2 regions of the Thioalkalivibrio sp. K90mix genome follow, and region 2 is predicted to be linked to the other one. Evidence: predicted binding sites of a transcription regulator. Region 2 holds the regulator's gene; the other holds the start of a gene.
The links. The regulator LexA, encoded in region 2, represses DNA repair genes until DNA is damaged. The targets are predictions, from matches to a motif close to TACTGTNNATATNNACAGTA.
Positions count from the first base shown of each region.

Region 1 (10,278 bases), 780 kb from region 2:
GGGCGGTTTCTGAGCCTTAAACGAAGCATTTCAGACCCGAAATGGGCCCTTCTCGGTCCCTTGGGCGCACACACCCGCGATTCGCTCAAGATCGTTATCGGAACACCCATCTTCTTCCAGGCGCCCTCGCCCTTTGGACCGGCCTGAGCTTTTGAACGCGCGCCGCGTTGTAGATCGGTATATCGGGGTCGGACCACGGTAACTCACTTTTGGTCCAAGGTGACTGGCTGTGGGAATGGTACTTTCAGGTCTTGAAGGGCCATGTGTGAGCGAGAAACGAGGTATTGTCCGCTCCCGAAATGGGGCTTGTACGGCACTTTGGGCAGTCCCAGTGGCGTCTGGATTAGACCTTGCCTTCTGCCGATGAGGTCCGATCAGAGGGGAAGGCCGTTCGGATCACAACGTGTCGTGATGGCCACCGATCGCAAGTGGTACAAGGCTTGATCGTTTAAACGGTAGATTCCGGGCACAAATTCGCGGAGCACAGGGCGAAACGCAGGCACAGGGGAGGTGCGCATGTGGATGATGGTGGGGATCGTCACGCTGATTGGCATGGCGATTTTGTTTTACCGACAGCGGCTGGAGGATCGCTGGAAGCCGGTTCGGTTGTCACCGGTGGACCCGATGACGGGGCAGCGCCGGGAGCGGCCGCCGGAGGACGCGCTGTATAACTCCAGGGACCGTCGCCACCTGGCGCCGTTCGAACGCGTGGGGTTCCACCGCGCACCGGACGTGGGGTTTCGCGCCAAGCGGCGACGGTGGTGGGACGTGGTGTTCACGGCGATCGGCCTGTCGGTTGCGTGCCGGACGGGGAACCGCGCGTTTGACCGGGCCTTTCATCTGGTCAGCGATCAGGATTCCATCTGCCGTGCGCTGAAGGGGTGTGAAAAGACGCAGAGCTTGATGCTTCAGATCCTGGAGCTCTGTCGGATTCATGGCTATCGGTTCCGACAGCTGCGTGTCTGCGACCAGCAGGTCTGGGTGGAGGTGGTTTCGCTATGGGGTCACGACAGTCTCCCGGCGCCGGAGCTGATGCGGACGTTCTTGCCAACGCTGCGCGAATTGTCGGCCGCGCTGGACGCCGAAATTCCGGAAGCTGCACGTGGACGCGGTGATCGCTTCGCGTGGAAGGCGGCGTTGATGACCGGAATCAGTACGGCATTGTTGATCACCGGCGTCGTTCACTTTGCGGGACGGATCTACGTACCGCTCCCCGGTCTGGTCGCGCCGGGAACCATGGTGCCACTGGCATTGGTATCCGGCGCGGTGATTGTGGGGGCACTGATCGCCCTTACCATCGCATGGATGGGGCGCACGTCCCGAACCCACCTGGTGGTGCTGGAACTGGTTCTGGTGGGATTCATCGGTGCGTCCATCACCAGTTTCACCCTGGCTCGGGAAGCCAACATGACGCTGGACTTCTCGCCTCCGGAACTGCACGTGGTAGAAGTGTTGGATAAGTCCTATTCGCCGGGATACCGTCACACCAGCTACTACCTGTGGCTCGAAGGCTGGGATGGAGCCGTGGACCGCAACAGAATCCGCGTTGGCAGGAGCTTGTACAACGAGGCCAACAAGGGCGGCCAGCTGCTGCTCAAGGAATACCCCGGCCTACTCGGCTTTCCCTGGGTGCGGCTGGAGGTGAGTTCTCATAACGGGGTCGGACCACGGTAACCCTCTGTAGGAACAGGACTTTCTTGCTTTCAAGGGCGGTTTCTGAGCCTTAAACGAAACATTTCACACCCGAAATGGGCCCTTCTCGGTTCCCTGGGCGCGCACACGCACGATTCGCTCAAGAGCGTTATCGGAAGAGGACATCCATCTTGTTTACATGCCGCAGCAGCCCCTCCTCCCGTAGGAGCCCAGCCCTTCGGGCGACGGGGCCCTGAATACGCTCGATCGGCGAGAGGGCTCGCCTCCTACAGTGGGTAAGCTCCAGCCTCGGTGACGCACAGGCGCAAGCGCTTTGGGGCGGTATCGCCGTTTCGCTGAGGGCTGGATTCCGGCGCAGATCGCTAATGGATCGAGGCAGTACCAAAAAACTCAACCATGCGTGGAAGGGTTGTCTATAGTTCACAAGACACATTCCAAGAGGACTTCGAATCACATGGCCGATGCTTCCGGCAGCACCCCGCAGGCGAAGTCCTCTCCAACTCCATCCGATAACACCACCAGCCGGGAGTTTGTCCGGGGCCTGCCACGGATGGTCGCCGACCTGGCCGACCGGTGGTACATGATCCGGCAGCGGGGCTGCCGCCATGTGGACCTGGGGGAGATCCGCGCGCTGACCCGGGTGATCGCCGGAGGGCTGGCCGGGACGGCGCTGAAGGAGGCGCTGAACACGGCGCGGCGCATTGACGAGCGCGTGGCCCAGCACCTGCAGAGCCCGCTGCCTCCCAGCTCCAACGAACAGGAGACCATTGGCGCTCTGATCCTGCGCCTGCAGGGGACGCTTCCGGATGATCTCGCCGCGTCGGAGGGGCACCCGGCGGCTCCGGAGGCCGACAGTGTGCCGACTCCGGTTCCCGACCGGCTGCGGGTCCAGTTACTCGGGCCCGCAGGCGCGCCGCGGGACGAACTGGCATTGCAACTGGTGGCCTGCGGCTTCCGCGTGGACGCCTTTGCCAACCTGCAAGAGGCGGCTCATGTCGAATCGACGGCAACGCCTCATGCACGCGTCGTCCTGTCAGCGCCACCGGGTCCGCCGACACCGGACGATGAGACCCACCTGCCCAACATCCTGGTTCTGCACGGAGCCCAAAGTGGAGAACAGCCGAAGACGCTGGACGACTGGGACGCGGTCCTGACCATGCCCACGATTCCCTCCGAAATGGCCGCGACACTGGAGGGCCTGGTGGACTCCAGCCCGTGGGACCCGCTGCGGATCATGCTCGTCACCACCGGGCAGTCGGTCTCCCCGACCCGCGCCCTGCAGGAGTCCCCGGCGCTCGACATCCAGCGTCTCTCGCCGGTGGACGACGTGCCTGGCCAAGCGCTGGAGAGCCTGCCCGAGGCCATTGTGATCGACGTGGACATCGCGGCCGACCAGGCCGCGGCCCTGTCCCGCTCCCTGGATCAGGATCCGTCGCTGTTCGACATCCCGCGTGTTCTGCTGACGCCACCAGAAGGCCCTGGAGCCGAGCCGAGCCCTCGGCTTGCGCACATACCGCCGGAGGCGGCGCCCGCGCGTGTCCGTGCAGAGGCGCGCCTCTGCCGCCGACGTCGTCGGGCCGGGCGCGCCCCCGGCACCCTGCGCTCCGGCGATCTGGCACCTCTGCTCGCCCACTGGCGCGCGGGGCTGGCGACTCAGCCCGGGATGGTCGCCCTCGCCTGTATCGAATGGGACGAGGCCTCGAGTCTGATCCGGGAACAGGGGGTAGCCGGTTTCTCGCTGCTTCAGCGGCGTCTGCTGGGACGAATCTCGTCGGGCCTGGCCGCGGGCGAGCGCGTCACCCGATTCAGCGAGAACGCAATCCTGGTGCTGCTCAACCGCGTCGACGCGGAAGCCCTGTCGGACTGGGGTGATGCCCTTTATGCGAAGGTCCCGGCGCCGCATGGTGCCCCGAGCCACGCGCCGTCCCCGGGTTTGAGCATCGGTATCACGGCACTGGCCGACCTTCCCGCGGCGGATGCGGTGGATCAGTCTTTGGCGCTTTGCGCGCAGGCCCGCCGAGAGGGCGGCAACCGTATCCAGCTGGATCCGGCGCTGGTCACACCGGAGTGCGGTGCCGCACAGCAGCAGCACTGGCGCCAGGTGATCACCCGGGCGATTCACGAGCAGCGCCTCTTTCTGGTGTATCAGCCCATCGCCAATATCGCCGGCTCTGATAACGCCGAGCGTTACGAGGTCCTGCTCCGGATTCGCGATCCGGAAGGGCATGTCCAGCTCCCCGGCCCGTTCGTGAACATGGCCGCGCATCTGGACCTCGATCGAGCGCTGGACCGCTGGGTACTGACCAACGCGGTGGACATCCTGGCGGCCCGACTGCGCACCCATCCCGATTCGGTGTTCTTCGTCAAACTCTCGCGGGGATCACTGCGCGATCCGGAACTGGTCGGCTGGCTGGGTCGCATCCTGGCTGATGCGGCCCTGCCGCCTCGGGCACTGGTGCTGCAACTGGCGGAGGAAGACATCGTGGCGGATCCGGAGCAGGCCGAACGGGTCACCGGGGCGTTGCGCGATATCCAGGTGGGAGTGGCCGTGGAACACTTCGGTCTTGCCAGCGACCAACCGACCCAACTCCTGCGCAGCCTGCGACCGGACTACGTGAAGGTCGCCCGTCCTCTGACCCACGGCCTGCACGATGCCGCCGACAAGCTCGCACGCCTGGAGCCACTGCTGAACATTGCCCGCGCCAGCGGCGCCCGCACCATGGCGGCTTATGTCGAGGACGTGGATGGCCTCGCCCTGCTCTGGCAATCCCAGGTCGATCTGGTCCAGGGCAACTTCCTGCGCCAGCCCGATGAAGAGCTGCGCTACGACATCGAGTTCTAGCGGACGGTGCGGTGGTGCCTTCAGTCGCAGGAGGGCCCGGGGCCTACCTTCGGATTAAGCAGGCCGGAGCGGTACCCGAAGAGGTCACCCCATCCTGTTCACATACCGCCACAACCCCTTTTTCTTGTAGGAGCCCAGCCCCCTGGGCGATGGGACGCAGGACATGCCCGATCGGCGAGAGGGCTCGCCTTCTACAGTGGATAGAGCCCCGCCTCGCCAATGAACCGGCGTGCCGCATGCCGCACAAGCCCCCTTCTCCGGTAGGAGCCCAGCCCCCTGGGCGACGGGGCGCTGGATATGCCCGATCGGCGAGAGGGCTCGCCTCCTACAGTGGATAGAGCGCGGCCTCGCCAATGAACCGGCGTGCCGCATGCTGCACAAGCCCCCTTCTCCGGTAGGAGCCCAGCCCCCTGGGCGATGGGGCGCTGGATATGCCCGATCGGCGAGAGGGCTCGCCTCCTACAGTGGGTAGGGTCCAGCGTTGTGCTGGTCTAATGTTGGTGGACACCTCGATCGGTGGAATGATTGGGATCTGATCGAGGAGACGATATGGGACGCAGGAATTTTGATCCGGAGTATAAGCTTCGGGTTGCCCGGATGGTGGTGGACGAGGGCCAGGGTGTGCCGCAGGTGGTGCGGGATACGGGGGTCGGCGAGACGGCGGTCCGGCGCTGGGTCGAGCAGCTCAAGGCGGATCGATCCGGCGAGGCGGGTGATGGTCGCCCCCTGACGCCGGAGCAACGCCGGATCCGGGAGCTGGAGGAAGAGAACCGCCGACTGCGAGAGGACAAGGCCCTACTAAAAAAGGCTTCGGCCTTCTTCGCCCGGGAACTGCTGTGATGGTTCGCTGCATCACGACGCTGGCGAAGAAGGCTCCGGTGAAGCGGGTGTGTGATCTGCTGGAGGTGAACCGGTCGGGCTACTACGCGGCGCAGACGCGCCGCCGGCGGCCGCGCCAGCCGTGTGCACTGGAGGCACGGGTCAAGGAGGCGTTCGAGCAGTCGGAATGGACCTACGGCAGCCGCCGTGTGCAGGCCGCCCTGCGTTCGGACGGTGTGACGGTGGGCCGCTACCGGGTCCGCCGTCTGATGCGGGAACAGGGCCTGCGCCCGGTCTGGAAGCGGGCGTTCGTCGTGACCACCCAGCGGGATGCGACCGCGCCGGTGGTGGAAAACCACCTGGACCGGCAGTTCCAGCCATCGCGCCCGAACGCGGCCTGGGTGACGGATATCACCTACATCCGGACCCGCACCGGCTGGACGTATCTGGCGGCGGTGCTGGACCTGTTCAACCGCAAGGTGGTGGGCTGGTCCATGAGCCGAAGGCTGGATGCCGAGTTGGCCTGCAGTGCGCTACGCATGGCGCTGCAGAGCCGGCAACCCGAGCCCGGTCTGCTGGTCCACTCCGACCAGGGCTGTCAGTACACCAGCGACGCCTGGCGGCGTGTGCTGGCGCAGCACGGCGCCCGGGCCAGCATGAGCCGGCGGGGTAACTGCTGGGACAATGCGGTGGCCGAGCGCTTCTTCCTGAACCTGAAGATGGAGCGGGTCTGGCGGCGGGACTACGCCAACCATGGCGAGGCCACCCGGGACATCACCGACTACATCGTCGGCTTCTACAACGAGCGCCGAATGCACTCGACCTTGGGCTACCTGTCGCCCAACGCCTACGAGCGAAAATGGACAGCCGAACCTCCTATCGAGGTGTCCGAAATCGCTTGACCACTACACGTCGGCGGCGAGCCGGCGTGCTTTCAGGCGGAGCTGGCGGGTCGGGCAATGGCAAGGACGGATGCACGCGTCCCGTGACTCGCGAGCGTGGTGAACTCGTCGATCACAAACCCCGCCCTCGCCACCTGCTCCCGAAACGATTCTTCGTAGGTCACGCGGCCGAAGTCGATGGTCGTGATGCGTCTGAGCAGGGGTTTGAAGCGTTCCATCCAGCGGGAGGGGCGAGTCTGGAAGGTCTGGGTGAAAAACACCTTCCCCTCCGGCTTCAGCAAGCCGCGGCAGTGGCGCAGCGCGCCGTCGGGGTCCGGCAGGAGCATGAAGCTGGCGGAGAAATAGATCGCGTCGTACGGGCCGCCCGTGTGGTCGTAGATGGACTCGAGGCAGGCCTCGGCGCAATCGGCCAGGGGCGAGTCGCGCAGGGCTTGCCGGGCGTGCTTGATGTAGTCGGCATCGATATCGATCCCCGTGATGACGAGCCCCTTCGCGCGCGCCGTCTCGGCATTGGCGAGCAGCGCGCCGGCGGTGCCGATGCCCACGTCCAGCAGGGCCGCCCCTTCCGGCAGCCGCCGCATGACCTCGGCATACCACTGCGAGGTCAGGCGCAGGATCAGCAGGTTGTAGATAGCGCTGCGCATAGGAGATTCGTCACTGGGATCGGCCGGTAGCGGGCCTACCATACCGGAGCCGGCGCACCGGCTCGAAGCCAGGGTTTCTTGCCAGCCCGGAATACTGTTTATATAAACAGTATATGGATCCCACTACCCCCGAACCGCCGGAGTACGCCGAGCTTATGGCGGTCAGCAACTTCTCGTTCCTGCGCGGGGCTTCGCACCCGGAGGAGCTGGTGGAGCGGGCCCGGGCGCTGGGCTATCGCGCGCTGGCGCTGACCGATATCGCCTCGCTGGCCGGCGTGGTGCGCGCGCACGCGGCGGCGAAGGAATGTGGCTTGCACCTGATCCTGGGGGCGACCTTCCAGCTCGCGGACGGCCCCGCTCTGACCCTGCTGGTACGCAATGCGGCGGGCTACGCCGCGCTGTGCCGCCTGATCACTCAGGCGCGCGGGGCAGCGGACAAGGGGCATTACCACCTGACCCGGGCGGACCTCGACGTCCTGCCCGCCGAGGCGCGGGCTGGCTGGCACGTCCTGCTGCGTATCGAACCCGAGCCCGCAGAACCGGCGCTCGCCGAAGCCGTCCGCTGGCTGGCCGGATGGGCCACGCCGGGTCAGGCCCATCTGGCGGTCAGCCAGTTGCGTACGCCGGAGGATGCCACGCTCGCAACCCGCGCACGACAGCTCGCCGAGGCGACGAGACTCCCGATCGTCGCCTGCGGCGACGTGCACATGCACAGCCGGGGCCGGCGTGCGTTGCAGGACGTGCTCACCGCTCTGCGCCAGCGCACCACGGTCGCCGAGGCGGCCCCGGCGCGCTTCCCCAACGGCGAGCGCTGCCTGCGCCCGCGCGACGACCTGGCCACGTTGTATCCCGCCCCCTGGCTCGCGGCCAGTGTGCGGATCGCGCGGGACTGCGACTTTTCGCTGGATGCGGTCACCTACCGCTACCCGACCGATCCCCTGCCCCGGGACACGAGCCCGGCCGCCTACCTGCGCGAGGAAACCCTCAAGGGGGCACGGGGGCGCTGGCCCGACGGCATCCCGCCGAAGGTGACGGAGCAGATCGAGCGCGAGCTCGGGATCATCGCGCAGCTTGGCTACGAGCCCTACTTTCTGACGGTCTACGACATCGTGCGCTTTGCCCGCGGCCGCGGGATCCTGTGCCAGGGGCGCGGCTCGGCGGCGAATTCTGCCGTGTGCTATGCCCTCGGCATTACGGCGGTGGACCCCTCGCGCTCCAGCATGCTGTTCGAGCGCTTCATCTCCGCCGAGCGCGGCGAGCCACCGGATATCGACGTCGACTTCGAGCACGAGCGCCGCGAGGAGGTCATCCAGTACATCTACCAGCGCTACGGCCGCGAGCGCGCGGCGCTGGCCTGTACCGTGATCCGCTACCGCCGCCGCAGCGCCCTGCGCGACGTCGGCCGCGCCCTGGGCATCTCGCGCGCACGACTGGATGCGCTGACCGCCAACCTCGCCTGGTGGGACGACGGCATCCCCGCCGAGCGGCTGCGCGAGGTCGGGCTGGACCCGGATGGCGCCCTGGCCCGGCAGTGGCAGGCCCTGACCGCCGAGCTGCTGGGCTTTCCCCGCCACCTGTCGCAGCACACCGGCGGCTTCGTGATCGCCGAGGGCCGGCTGGACGAGCTGGTGCCGATCGAGAACGCGGCAATGCCGGAGCGCTCGGTGATCCAGTGGGACAAGGACGACCTGGATGCCGTGGGCCTGTTGAAGATCGACGTGCTGGCACTGGGCATGCTCTCCTGCGTGCGCCGCGCGCTGGAGCTAATGGCCCAGCACCGGGGCCGCGACTGGGGCCTGGCCGACGTCCCCGCCGAGGACCCGGCGGTCTATCGCATGCTGCAGAAGGCCGACACCCTGGGCATATTCCAGATCGAGTCGCGCGCGCAGATGAGCATGCTGCCCCGCCTGAAACCGGCAAACTTCTACGACCTGGTGATCGAGATCGCCATCGTGCGCCCCGGCCCGATCCAGGGCGAGATGGTGCACCCGTACCTGAAGCGCCGCGCCCACCCGGAGCGGGTAAGCTACCCGAACGCAGAGGTGAAGCGCGTACTCGGGCGCACCCTGGGCGTGCCGATCTTCCAGGAACAGGTGATCGAGCTGGCGATGGTCGCGGCCGGCTTCTCCGCTGGCGAGGCGGACGGGCTGCGCCGCGCGATCGGGGCCTGGCGCCGCACCGGCCAGCTCGCGCGCTACCGCGAACGCTTGATGGACGGGATGCGGCAACGCGGCTATCCGGAGAAATTCGCCGAGCAGCTGTACAAGCAGATCCTCGGCTTTGGCGAGTACGGCTTTCCCGAGTCCCACTCGGCCAGCTTTGCGCTGATCACCTGGGTCTCGTCCTGGCTCAAGTGCCATGAACCGGCGATCTTCGCCTGCGCCCTGCTGAACAGCCAGCCGATGGGCTTCTACGCCCCGGCGCAGATCGTCGCCGATGCGCGCCGCCACGGCGTGGAGGTGCGCCCGGTGGATGTGCGCTGCAGTGACTGGGACTGCACGGTGGAGCCCGTAGCCGGAAGCGACGCGCTGGCCCTGCGCCTGGGCCTGAACCGGGTCGGCGGGCTCGCGCAGGCCGTGGCCGAGCGTGTCGTCGCCGCGCGCGCCGAACGCCCGTTCGCGGACGTACCGGATCTGGTCGCCCGCGCTGCACTCACCCGCGCCCAGGCCAACCGCCTGGCCCGCGCCGACGCCCTGAAGGGGCTGGCCGGCAACCGCCACCAGGCGCGCTGGGCGACCGAGGCGGTGGAGGAACCCCTGCCCCTGTTCGCCGACGCCCCGGCCGAGACGGTGCGCGAGGCCGACGTAACCCCGCTGCTGCCGGGCCCGGATGCGGTGGACGACCTGGTGCAGGACTATGCCACCCAGGGCCTGAGCCTGGGCCCGCACCCGCTGGCGCTGATGCGCCCGTTCCTGGAGCAAAGACGTTTACCCACCGCCGCCCGGCTACTGGAACGCCCCGGGCACCCCGGCGCCCGCTATGCCGGCCTCGTGATCACCCGCCAGCGGCCCGGCTCGGCCCATGGCACGGTATTCCTGACACTGGAGGACGAAAGCGGCACGCTGAACCTGATCGTCTGGCCGGACCGGGTGGAGCGCTTTCGCGCCGAGGTCCTGCACGGCCGCCTGCTGGAGGCCCACGGCGAGTGGCAGTACAGCGAGGGGGTCGGCCACTTGATCGTGCAGCGCCTGATCGACCGCAGCGACTGGCTGGGCGAGCTGACCACCCGCTCCCGCGACTTCGGCTAGCTCGAGGGATCGCCTCTCGGGCGGTATTCAGACGCGGCCGTAGAGGTCCTCCAGCCGCACGATGTCGTCCTCGCCCAGATAGCTGCCGGACTGGATCTCGATCAGCTCCAGCGGGATCGCGCCCGGGTTTTCCAGCGAGTGGATCTGCCCGATCGGCACATAGGTGGACT
Region 1 covers NC_013889.1:1,159,173-1,169,450, reverse strand. The annotation lists gene TK90_RS05530 (hypothetical protein) at 517-1,674, shown strand; gene TK90_RS05525 (EAL domain-containing protein) at 2,204-4,495, shown strand; one part of gene TK90_RS05515 (IS3 family transposase) at 5,045-5,303, shown strand; one part of gene TK90_RS05515 (IS3 family transposase) at 5,303-6,216, shown strand; gene TK90_RS05510 (bifunctional 2-polyprenyl-6-hydroxyphenol methylase/3-demethylubiquinol 3-O-methyltransferase UbiG) at 6,249-6,860, opposite strand; gene TK90_RS05505 (error-prone DNA polymerase) at 6,974-10,108, shown strand; gene TK90_RS05500 (mannose-1-phosphate guanylyltransferase/mannose-6-phosphate isomerase) at 10,136-10,278, opposite strand, start outside.
Region 1: a site for LexA is predicted at 6,953-6,972, ahead of TK90_RS05505 (error-prone DNA polymerase). Genes of this name have one in related genera too.

Region 2 (10,278 bases):
CAGCGTCACCCCGGCCAGGAACAGCGCCAGCAGCACCAGCGTCGCCCCGACCAGGCTCAACCCGGCCACCGCCCAGCCGGCGAACAGGTCCCCGAGGATGCCGCCCGCGTGCACCGGCATCCCGCCCGGGAGCAGGTGCAGCGCGGCCAGGGCCGCGCCCGAGATCAGCGCCACGATCAGCGCCACCCCGCGCACGGTCAGCTCCATCGGGCTGGCGATGCGCGCCTCGCGGCGATGCCGGAACAGCCACCAGCCGATGCCGCCGACCGCCAGCGGGATCAAGTACGCCAGATAGCCCAGCAGGTGAAACGCGATGTCCGCAAACCAGGCGCCGGTGGTGCCGCCGAGGTTGCGCAGGCTCTCGCCGTCGCCGGTGGTGGACCAGGCCGCATCGCCCGGGTGATAGCTCACCAGGGCGACCAGCAGATAAAGCGCCAGCATGCCGAAGATCAGCAGCGCGCCCTCGCGCAGCCCGCGCAGCAGCTGCCCGCTCAGACTCGGTGCCGCGGCCGGCTCTGCCGTCTTCCTGCCCTTGCCCCCGGATTTGGCCTTGCTTGCGGCCATGCACTCCCCATCGTGTTCGGCCCGCGACGCGGGCATTGCGAATCATCGCGCAGTTTACCGGTTAAAACAGCGTTCGTGGTGCCAGGCCAACCAAGCCTGAGAACCGAGTCCCGTCCGGTTGCCTTTTTTCCCACACACAGTGAGCCCTGCCATCGTGGGAGCGGGCTGCCCGCGAAGGTCCCTCAGTCCCGTCGACAACCCCAGACCGCGAATACCGGATCGGCATGTTCCAACCGCCCGGCGTACGGGTCGTCCGGCGGGCGCGGCAGGCCACGCAGCGAGAGCGTGGAACGGTCGTCGAATCCTGCACGCAGAAACAAATCGAGTACCAGCCCCATACGCTCGAAGTCGTACAACGGCTCCCAGACCGCGATCGTCTTGGTCGGAAAGCAGCGATCGGAGAAGGTCACCACGAAAACCCCACCCGGGCGCAGCAGCTCGCGCACCGAGGCGAATACCGCCTGTGGACGCGTCAGGTATTCCACCGAGGCGGTACACACCACTGCATCGAAGCTCGCGGGCGGCAGCGGAATCGCCGGCTGTCGGTTCAGGTCGTGCACCAGGGCCTGATCCAGGGCCTCGTTGGCGGCCAGTTCCTCGTGGTTCATGCCCAGCCCGACAACCGCCTCGGGCCCTCGCAGCTGATCGAGGTGCGATTCCCAGCTGCTCATCAGGTCCAGCACCCGTGCACCCGGCGGGGTCAGCGTGGCGTACAGCTCCGCGATCCGGGCACGGGCCTCGGCATCCAGGTGATGCACCAGTCGCGGACTGGCGTAGAAGTCGCGATCGGGCGCGGGATCCTCGCGCTCGCAGGCATCTGCGGACCAGAAGTCCGTCGGTCGCCCGCGCCAGCGGGCCTGCATCCCCGGGCCGCGCGCCGTCAGCAGCCGTGCCACGTCCACCATGCCATCGCCGTCGCGCCCGTCCTCATGGGTCGCAAGCACTCGGGCGCGCAATTGCAGGTCCGTGCCCGAGAGCGGGTGGTTCAGGTCCGCGACGAGCCGCGCATCCTCCAGCGCGCCGATACGGAACAGCTCGCGGTCGCCGGCCTCGATGCCGGCATGGCCGGCGATGAACGCACGCGGATAGAAACGCCCGGCACGGGGTTCCACCACTCGGTGACGGCGCAGGCAACGATTGAACGCGTCCACCGGCAACTCCACCACGCTCGCCGGGTCCGACACCGGGACCTGTCCGGCGGCGGCGCTTTCGACCACCGTCCCGGCACCCTGCCCGGCCAGCTGCGACCCAACGGTATCTGGCCAGACATCCCGCGCAGGCATCAGCCACGGCAGAAACAGACAATCGCGATGCCGGGCCTCGGCACTGGCCCAATCCAGCGTAAAACCGACATCCAGCGCCTTGTGCGGCATGCTCAATGTCGGTGGCGTGCGGCCCGGGCGGGCAAAGGGGTCGTACATGGATCCGTGTTTCCCTTGCGGCATTCCGGGTATGGTACGGCGAACAAGGCTTCGTTTCGTCTGCAGCCGCTGCCAGATCGGCAGCATAGGTCTGGGCACCTGGCAGGTATTGCTGAGATACTCAACACAATCAAGCAAGTGAGCCAAACAACCAGGGGTCACCTAATGGCCGAAACATTTCTGGTAGCCATCATCGATCAGGATCGCGAAGACCTGGCCTTGGAGATCGCCGCCGAGGAAGGTGGCATGGACGGCACAGTGATGCACGGCTCGGGGCTCGGCTTCCCCGACCACATGACCTTTCTCGGGGTGACCTACCAGGGCAGGGAATCGATCTGCATCTGGGAGATGGACGAGCAACGCGCCGAGCGCATTGCCCGCCGCCTGAACCTGGAACTAGACCTCCTGCAGCCCTACAACGGTCTGGCCTTCACACTGGATGCCCAGGCCTTGGCGGGCATGCAGTTCGTCGGTGGCCCTGCCCAACCCTAATCTTCTGTGCGAGGAACGCCATGCAATTCGTACTGCTCGCCGCCGTGGTTCCGCGCAACCGGGCCGACCGCGCCATCGAGACCGTCCGCCGCGAGGGCGCGGCCGGCCTGACACTGCTGGAGGGCCAGGGCATTGCCCAGCTGCGCCGCTCGCCGATCATGGACCTGAAGGACTCCGCGGCGCGCACGGTACTGCTGATGGTCCTGGAAGCCAGCATCGCCGAACGGCTGCTGAAATGCCTGGACGAAGAGCTCGCGCTAAGCGAGGTGGGCAACGGCTTTGCGTTCACCCTGCCGATCAAGGACATTGCCGGCATCAAGCCCGAGCAGATCGAACACCTGCGCAAATCCCTGGAACAGGGGTCTCCGTAGCACAGGGGCTAAGGAAACACTGATCAATGTACACACTCGCGTTGGCACCCCACAAACCATTGAACGCAGGGGCTCGGCCGCCCGTTGTTATCAAGAACGGGGCGCGCGCACGGCGTTGCGGCTCCCTTGTGCAGAGTGACTGCACGGTAGTCACCGCGCCTTGTTCGCACGCAAAAGCGACTCGAGCGCGAGTGCGTACATTAATCAGTGTTTCCCTAACGGTTCCGATCCCGGGCGCGCCGCCCGCGCAAGGCCCGCCACCAGCCATACCACGGCAACGTGAGCCCGTCGCCGCCGGCGCCGTGGCGCATGAAGGCCAGACCGGCCTGCGTCACCCGCCCGAGGTCGTCCACTTCGCGCACGATCAGGTCCGCCGCGCCAAAGCTCACCCGATCACCCACAATCGGATCTCCCGGCAGCTCCTGTTCCAGGTATGCACCGATGGTCAACTGCTGATCCACCGCGTCACAGGACACGCCGTATATCTCGCACAGTTCGGCCAGCCGCTTCTCCGGGTGCAGCGGCAGCTCGCCAAAGAATTCCGGATCCTCGTGGCCCGGTATGCGGGGGCTCGCAAACAACCGGTCCAGCAGCGGTACGTGCTCCGGTACCACAAAAATGTAGACATAGTCCCCCGGCGTCAGATGCCCGGCCTGCTGGTAGCGCACCGAGCGCCCCTCGCGCACCACCAGTGACGGGCGCGCCCAGCGTGGCAGGCGTGCCCCGCGCAGCACCGGGCTGTCCTCGATCACACGGTAGACGGCCAGCTCGTGCCGGGGACTGCCCGGCAGCTCCAGCTGCACCCGTTCCACCGGGCCGATTTCCGGGGGCACGACCAGCCCGAGCCGCTCGGCCACCGGACGAATGGTCCAGCCCTGCACCAGCAGCGAGACCAGCACCATCATGAACACGATGTTGAAGAAGAGCTCGCCGCCCTCGATCCCGGCCACCATCGGCAGGATCGCCAGCAGGATCGACACCGCCCCGCGCAGCCCGACCCAGGAGACAAACGCCGTGCTGCGCCAGTCCTGGCGAAACGGCAGCAGACACAGCCAGACCGCCAGCGGGCGCGCGACCAGAATCAGCACCAGCCCCAGCGCCAGCGCCGGCAACGCCAGCGACGGAAACTCCGAGGGAGTCGCCAGCAGGCCGAGGATCAGGAACATGCTGATCTGCGCCAGCCACGTCAGCCCCTGCTGCTGGCGGTGCAGCTTCGCCGCCCCACGCAGCTTGCGGTTACCGGCCACGATGCCGGCCACATAGGCCGCCAGGAACCCGCTCCCGCCCAGCCAGCCGGCCAGCGCGAACAGGGTGACGGCCCCGGCCATCACCGCGATGGGATAAAGCCCCTCTTCCAGCGGCAGGCGGTTGACCAGTTCCACCAGCAGATAGCCGCCCACCACGCCCAACAGCAGGCCCAGCCCCATCTGCCACAGGAACTCCGTGGCAAACAGCGTGGCCAGACCACCCACGGTGGTGCCGGACAGGATCCACTCGATAAAGACCACGGTGAGGAAGATCGCCATCGGGTCGTTGGACCCCGACTCCACCTCGAGGATGGAACGCACACGGCGGTTAATCTTCACCCCGCCCACACGCAGCAGAAAGAACACCGCCGCGGCATCCGTGGAGCTGATCAGCGCACCCAGCAGCAGGGCATAGGCCCAGGGCAGATCCAGCAGGTAGTGCGCGGCCACCCCCAGCAGCAACGTGGTCAGCGCGACCCCGACCGTCGCCAGCACGATGGCCGGGCCGGCCGCCCGGCGCAGGGTGCGCAGCCGGGTGCCAAAGCCCGAGTCGAACAGGATCACGGCGAGCGCGAGGCTACCGATCAGGAAGGCCGTATTGGGATCATCGAACTCGAGCCCGAGTCCGTCCTCGCCGGCGAGCAGGCCAATCCCCAGGAACACCAGCAGCAGCGGCGCACCCAGCCGGAACGACAGCACCGACGTCAACACCGAGACCACAATGAGCCCCGCACCGATGAAGATCAGCGGAAAAATCCAGTCCATCGAATCCCTCTATTTCCTTTGGCCTCGCGTGCGCGGCCATGATCGCATGATTGCCCGGAAAGCGACGCTCAAGGGAGACCCATCCCGGATAACCGTCGGCCATTCTCGATACCACCGACAAGACCCCGACACTTGCCTCGGACCCTGCCACGGAATACTGTATTTATAACCAGTCATTCCACGGAGCAGTCGTTGTGTCCCTGACCGCGCGCCAGCAGGCCATCCTCGACTACATCAGCGAGACCGTCGCCACCCAGGGCACGGCTCCGACACGCAGCGAGATCGCCCGCGCCTTTGGCTTTCGCTCGCCCTACGCGGCCGAATGCCACCTGAAAGCCCTGGAGAAAAAAGGCGCGATCGAACTGGTGGGCGGGGCCGCGCGCGGCATCCGCCTGGCCGGTGCACGGGCCGCGCGGCCCGCCGAGCTACCCCTGGTCGGGCGCGTGGCGGCCGGCTCGCCGATCCTCGCCACCGAGCACATCGAACGCCACTACCGGATCGACGACGGCCTGTTCCGGGCCCGCCCGGACTACCTGCTGCGCGTGCATGGCGAGAGCATGCGCGACGCCGGCATCCTCGATGGCGACCTGCTGGCCGTGCGCCAGACCCCGGAGGCCCACCCCGGCCAGATCGTCGTGGCCCGCATCGAGGACGAGGTGACGGTCAAGCGCTACGAGCAGGACGGTGCCCGCGTGCGCCTGCTGCCGGAGAACCCCGACTTCGCCCCGATCGAGATCGACCTGGAGCGCCAGGCGCTGGCAATCGAGGGCATCGGGGTCGGCGTACTGCGCGATCTTGAATCCCGTGCCCGGCATTGACACCCTGCTCGATCATCCGACGCTGTGGCGCGGGCGCAGCGCCGTCCCCGCCGCGGATGCCCCGGTCTGGCCCAGCGGCCACCCGGCGCTGGACCGGGCCCTGGGGGGCGGCTGGCCACGCGGCCAGCTGATCGAACTCCTGGGCGCCCCCTTCGGCTGTGGCGAGACCCGTCTGCTGGTCCCCCTGCTCGCGGCCTGCGGCCGTGAGGGTTACTGGGTTGCGCTGCTGGCGCCGCCCGCCACGCCCTGGCTGCCCGGCTGGCGGCCGCTTGGCATCCCGCCGGAACGGGTGCTACTGATCCGCACCGAGCACGACCGCGACACCCTCTGGGCCGGCGAACAATGCCTGCGCGACCCGGCCTTCGGCGCCCTGCTGGCCTGGCTGGACGGCCCGGTGGAAACCGCGCTGCTGCGCCGGCTGCGTCTGGCCGCGGCCGAAAGCCAGGCCTGCGCCATCCTGTATCGCCCACCGCGCGCCGCGGACCAGCCTTCGCCGGCTCACCAGCGGCTGCGCTGGCAACCCGCCACCAATGGCCTGGAGCTGCATTGCCTGAAGGGCATTGGAGACTGGGCCCGCTCCGACCAGGCCCTGCACGTCCCGGTGTCCTGAGATGGGCCACCCCGAGCAACCGCCAGCCGCCCCGCATCGGCGGCGGGCAACACGACCGAGAACAGGCCACCAACCAGGCCTGATCTCGCCTGTGAGCGCTCCCCCGACAGCCTCGGCGGAACCCGGCCCTGCTCCTCGCACCGCCCCACGGTCAGGACACGAGCAATGGATGGCGGTCGAGCTGCCGCATCTGGCGCTGGAGACCCTGGCACGCGCCGAGGGGGACAGCGCACGCCTGACCGAGCGCCCGTTACTGGTGATCGAAGACGGCACCGCGCCGTGCGTACATGCCGCCAATCGCGCCGCGCGACGTGCAGGGGCCCGGCCGGGCATGGCGCTGGCCGATGCCCTCGCCATCCTCGATACCCCGGAACTCGTCGAGCACGACCCGCAGGCCCAGACCGCGCAGATCGCCATGCTGGCCGGCGTGCTGCTGCAGTTTTCCGATCACGTGCACCCGGAACCGGACGCCCGGCGCATCCTGCTGGAAGTGGGTCGCAGCCGACGCCTGTTCGGCGGACTCGCGGTCCTGCGCGAGCAGGCGCGGGAGACCCTGGAGGGGCTGGGCTTCCACCCGCGCATCGGCGTGGCGCGCAGCCCGGCCGCCGCGCGCCTGCTGGCCACCCTGCGCAACCCCGCGATCCCCGAGGACGCCGAAGCCCTGCGCCGCACCCTGTCACCCGTCCCGCTGGAGGCACTGCCCTTGCCGGCCGCGACCCGGGAGGGCCTGCGGGCCACCGGCCTGCGCCAGCTCGGCGACCTGCTGCGCCTGTCACGCCCGGAACTCGCGCGCCGCCACGGCCCGGAGTTGCTGGCTCTACTGGATCGGCTGCTGGGACGGCGCACGGAGACCCTGCCACGCTTCAACCCGCCTCCGGAGCTGGACCTGCCCCTGCGCCTGGAACACGAAATTCACACGACCGGGGCCCTGGCCTTCCCGCTCAAGCGCCTGCTGCGCCAGGCCGAGGCTCAGCTGCGCGGTCTGAACCGCAGCCTGCAGGGCATGACGCTGGAGCTGAAACACCGCGAGGTACACACCCGCATCACGCTGGAGCGAGGTCACCCCGGCATCCGTGCCGAGGACTGGCTGCCGCTGTGGCAGACCCGTCTGGAGCGCGAGGCCCTGCCCGCCCCCGTCATCGGCCTGCGCCTGCGGGCCACGCAGCTGCTCGACCCGCCCGCTGAAGGTGCCAGTCTCCTGGCCGAGGCCCCGGGCCACCCACCACCGGAATCGCAGTTGCCAGCCGTGCTGGCCCGCCTGAGCGCCCGCCTGGGCGAACAGGCAATCGTCCGGCTGACGGCAAGCGGCATTCCGCGCCCGGAGGCCGCCCAGGGCGCCCGAAACGATCTGGAAACGTCCCCGCCCTCACCTGCGCCAACACCCGCTCAGGGGGTCTGCGGAACGGCGCTTTGGCTGCAGGAACCGGAGCCAGTCCCGCCACCGCTTCATCCACACGCACTGGGTCGGCTGGAAGACGGCTGGTGGGACCAGGGACGGGATGTACGACGCGATTACGCCACTGCGCGCGACCGGCAGGGTCGCGTGCTGTGGCTGTACCGCTGCCTGCGCAGCGGCCGGTGGTTCCGGCAGGGCTACTGGGGGTAGCGTGGCGCAGTGGCACGGCGCGCCCACGCAGCACCCATCAGACGCGGTAGTACTCGCGATACCACTCGACGAAGCGGGCGACGCCCTCCTCGACCGATGTGGTCGGTTCGTAGCCGGTGTCGGTGCGCAGCGCCTCGACGTCGGCGTAGGTGTCCGGCACATCCCCCGGCTGCAGCGGCAGCAGGTTCTTCTCCGCCTTGCAGCCCAGGCAGTCTTCCAGCACCTCGATGTAGTGCATCAGCTCCACCGGGCGGTGCGCGCCGATGTTGTACAGCCGGTAGGGCGCTGCACTCGTCGCCGAGTCGGGCTCGGCCCCGGTCCACGCCGGGTTGGACCGGGCCGGACGGTCCAGCGCGCGAATCACGCCCTCGACGATGTCGTCGATGTAGGTGAAGTCGCGCCGATGATGACCGTAGTTGAAGACGTCGATCGGCTCGCCCGCCAGGATCTTCTTCGTGAACAGAAACAGCGCCATGTCCGGGCGGCCCCAGGGGCCGTAGACGGTAAAGAAGCGCAGCCCGGTCACTGGCAGGTCGTAGAGATGGCTGTAGGTGTGGGCCATCAGCTCGTTGGCCTTCTTGCTCGCGGCGTAGAGGGAGAGCGGATGGTCGACGTTGTCGTGCACCGAGAACGGCATCGTGGTGTTGGCGCCGTAGACGGAGCTGGAGCTGGCGTAGACCAGGTGCTCCACACCAAAGTGCCGGCAGCCCTCCAGGATGTTGCCGAAACCGACCAGGTTGGTGTCGACATAGGCCGCCGGGTTCTCCAGGGAGTAGCGCACCCCGGCCTGGGCCGCCAGGTTCACCACCCGCTCCGGGCGATGCTCGCGAAACACCCGCTCCATCGCGGCGCGGTCGGCGATGTCCTCGCGGACCTCGGTATAGCCCGGGTGGTCCTGGGTGCGCGCCAGGCGCGCCTCTTTCAGCGAGACATCGTAGTAGTCGTTGAGGTTGTCAACGCCAATGACCTCGTCGCCCCGCTCCAGCAGGCGCAGGGCGAGGGCACTGCCAATAAATCCGGCGCTGCCGGTCACCAGGATTCTCATGGACGGATCATGTGCCTTATGCCGATGTTAAGCCGATGGGGGCCGGGCCTGGCTCCCCATCGCTCAGGGGGCTGAGCTCCTGCAGAGAGAGACGGGCTGAACATATGCTAGCCCCGATCGTCGGGCAGGGTGATGTTCAACTCCAGCACCTCGCAGTCGCCCTCGCGGTCGACGTTCATCTGCACGGCGTCGTCGTTGACCTTCACGTACTTGCGGATGACCTGCAGCAGTTCCTGCTGCATCGCGGGCAGATAATCCGGCCCGCCCCGGGCCGCACGTTCGCGCGCCACGATGATCTGCAGGCGTTCCTTGGCAACACTGGCGCTTCTCTGCCGCGGCTGGCGGAAGTAATCAAAAATACCCATGATCAGCTCCCGAACAGACGTCCGAAGAAGCCCTTCTTCGGTACATCGACAAAGCGAAGCGGGCGCTCCTCGCCCAGGAAGCGATCCACTGCATCCTGGTAGGCCTGTCCGGCATCGGATTCCTCGTCCAGCACCACCGGCAGACCGGCGTTCGAGGCGTTCAGCACGGCCTGCGACTCGGGGATCACGCCCAGCAGGTCGATCGCCAGGATCTCGCCCACGTCCTCGATGCTGAGCATCTCGCCGCGCGCGGCGCGCTCCGCGGCATAGCGGGTCAGCAGCAGACGCCCCTGGATCGGCTCGCCGCCCTGTTCCACCTGCCGGGTCTTGCTGGCGAGGATGCCGAGGATGCGATCGGAGTCGCGCACCGAGGAGACCTCGGGGTTGGTGACCACAATGGCCTCGTCGGCGAAATAGGCCGCCATCAGCGCGCCCCGCTCGATCCCTGCCGGACTGTCGCAGATGATGTACTCGAAGTCCTCGGACAGTTCGTTCAGCACACGCTCCACACCGTCCTGGGTCAGGGCGTCCTTGTCGCGGGTCTGCGAGGCCGGGAGGATGTACAGGTTGTCCGCGCGCTTGTCGCGGATCAGCGCCTGTTTCAGGTTGGCGTCGCCATTGATCACGTTGACGAAGTCGTACACCACACGGCGCTCACAGCCCATGATGAGGTCCAGGTTGCGCAGACCGACGTCGAAATCGATCACGGCCGTCTTGTGGCCGCGCAGGGCCAGACCGGTGGCGATCGCGGCAGAGGTGGTGGTCTTGCCGACCCCGCCCTTGCCCGAGGTAATCACTACGATGCGTGCCATGGTGGCTGCTTCTCCTTAGGGAAACGCTGATGAATGTACGCACTCGCGCTCGAGTCGCTTTTGCGTGCGAACAAGGCGCGGTGAGCGCAGTGTAGCCGAGCTACATGAGCGAACCGCAACGCCGTGCCCACGCAAAAGCGGCCGAGCCCCGGCATTGAATGG
Region 2 covers NC_013889.1:1,942,184-1,952,461, forward strand. The annotation lists gene TK90_RS09170 (DNA translocase FtsK) at 1-600, opposite strand, end outside; gene TK90_RS09175 (methyltransferase domain-containing protein) at 747-1,985, opposite strand; gene TK90_RS09180 (hypothetical protein) at 2,151-2,477, shown strand; gene TK90_RS09185 (hypothetical protein) at 2,498-2,848, shown strand; gene TK90_RS09190 (potassium/proton antiporter) at 3,064-4,860, opposite strand; gene lexA (transcriptional repressor LexA) at 5,055-5,678, shown strand; gene imuA (translesion DNA synthesis-associated protein ImuA) at 5,665-6,288, shown strand; gene TK90_RS09205 (DNA polymerase Y family protein) at 6,458-7,894, shown strand; gene TK90_RS09210 (NAD-dependent epimerase) at 7,932-8,939, opposite strand; gene minE (cell division topological specificity factor MinE) at 9,047-9,304, opposite strand; gene minD (septum site-determining protein MinD) at 9,307-10,116, opposite strand.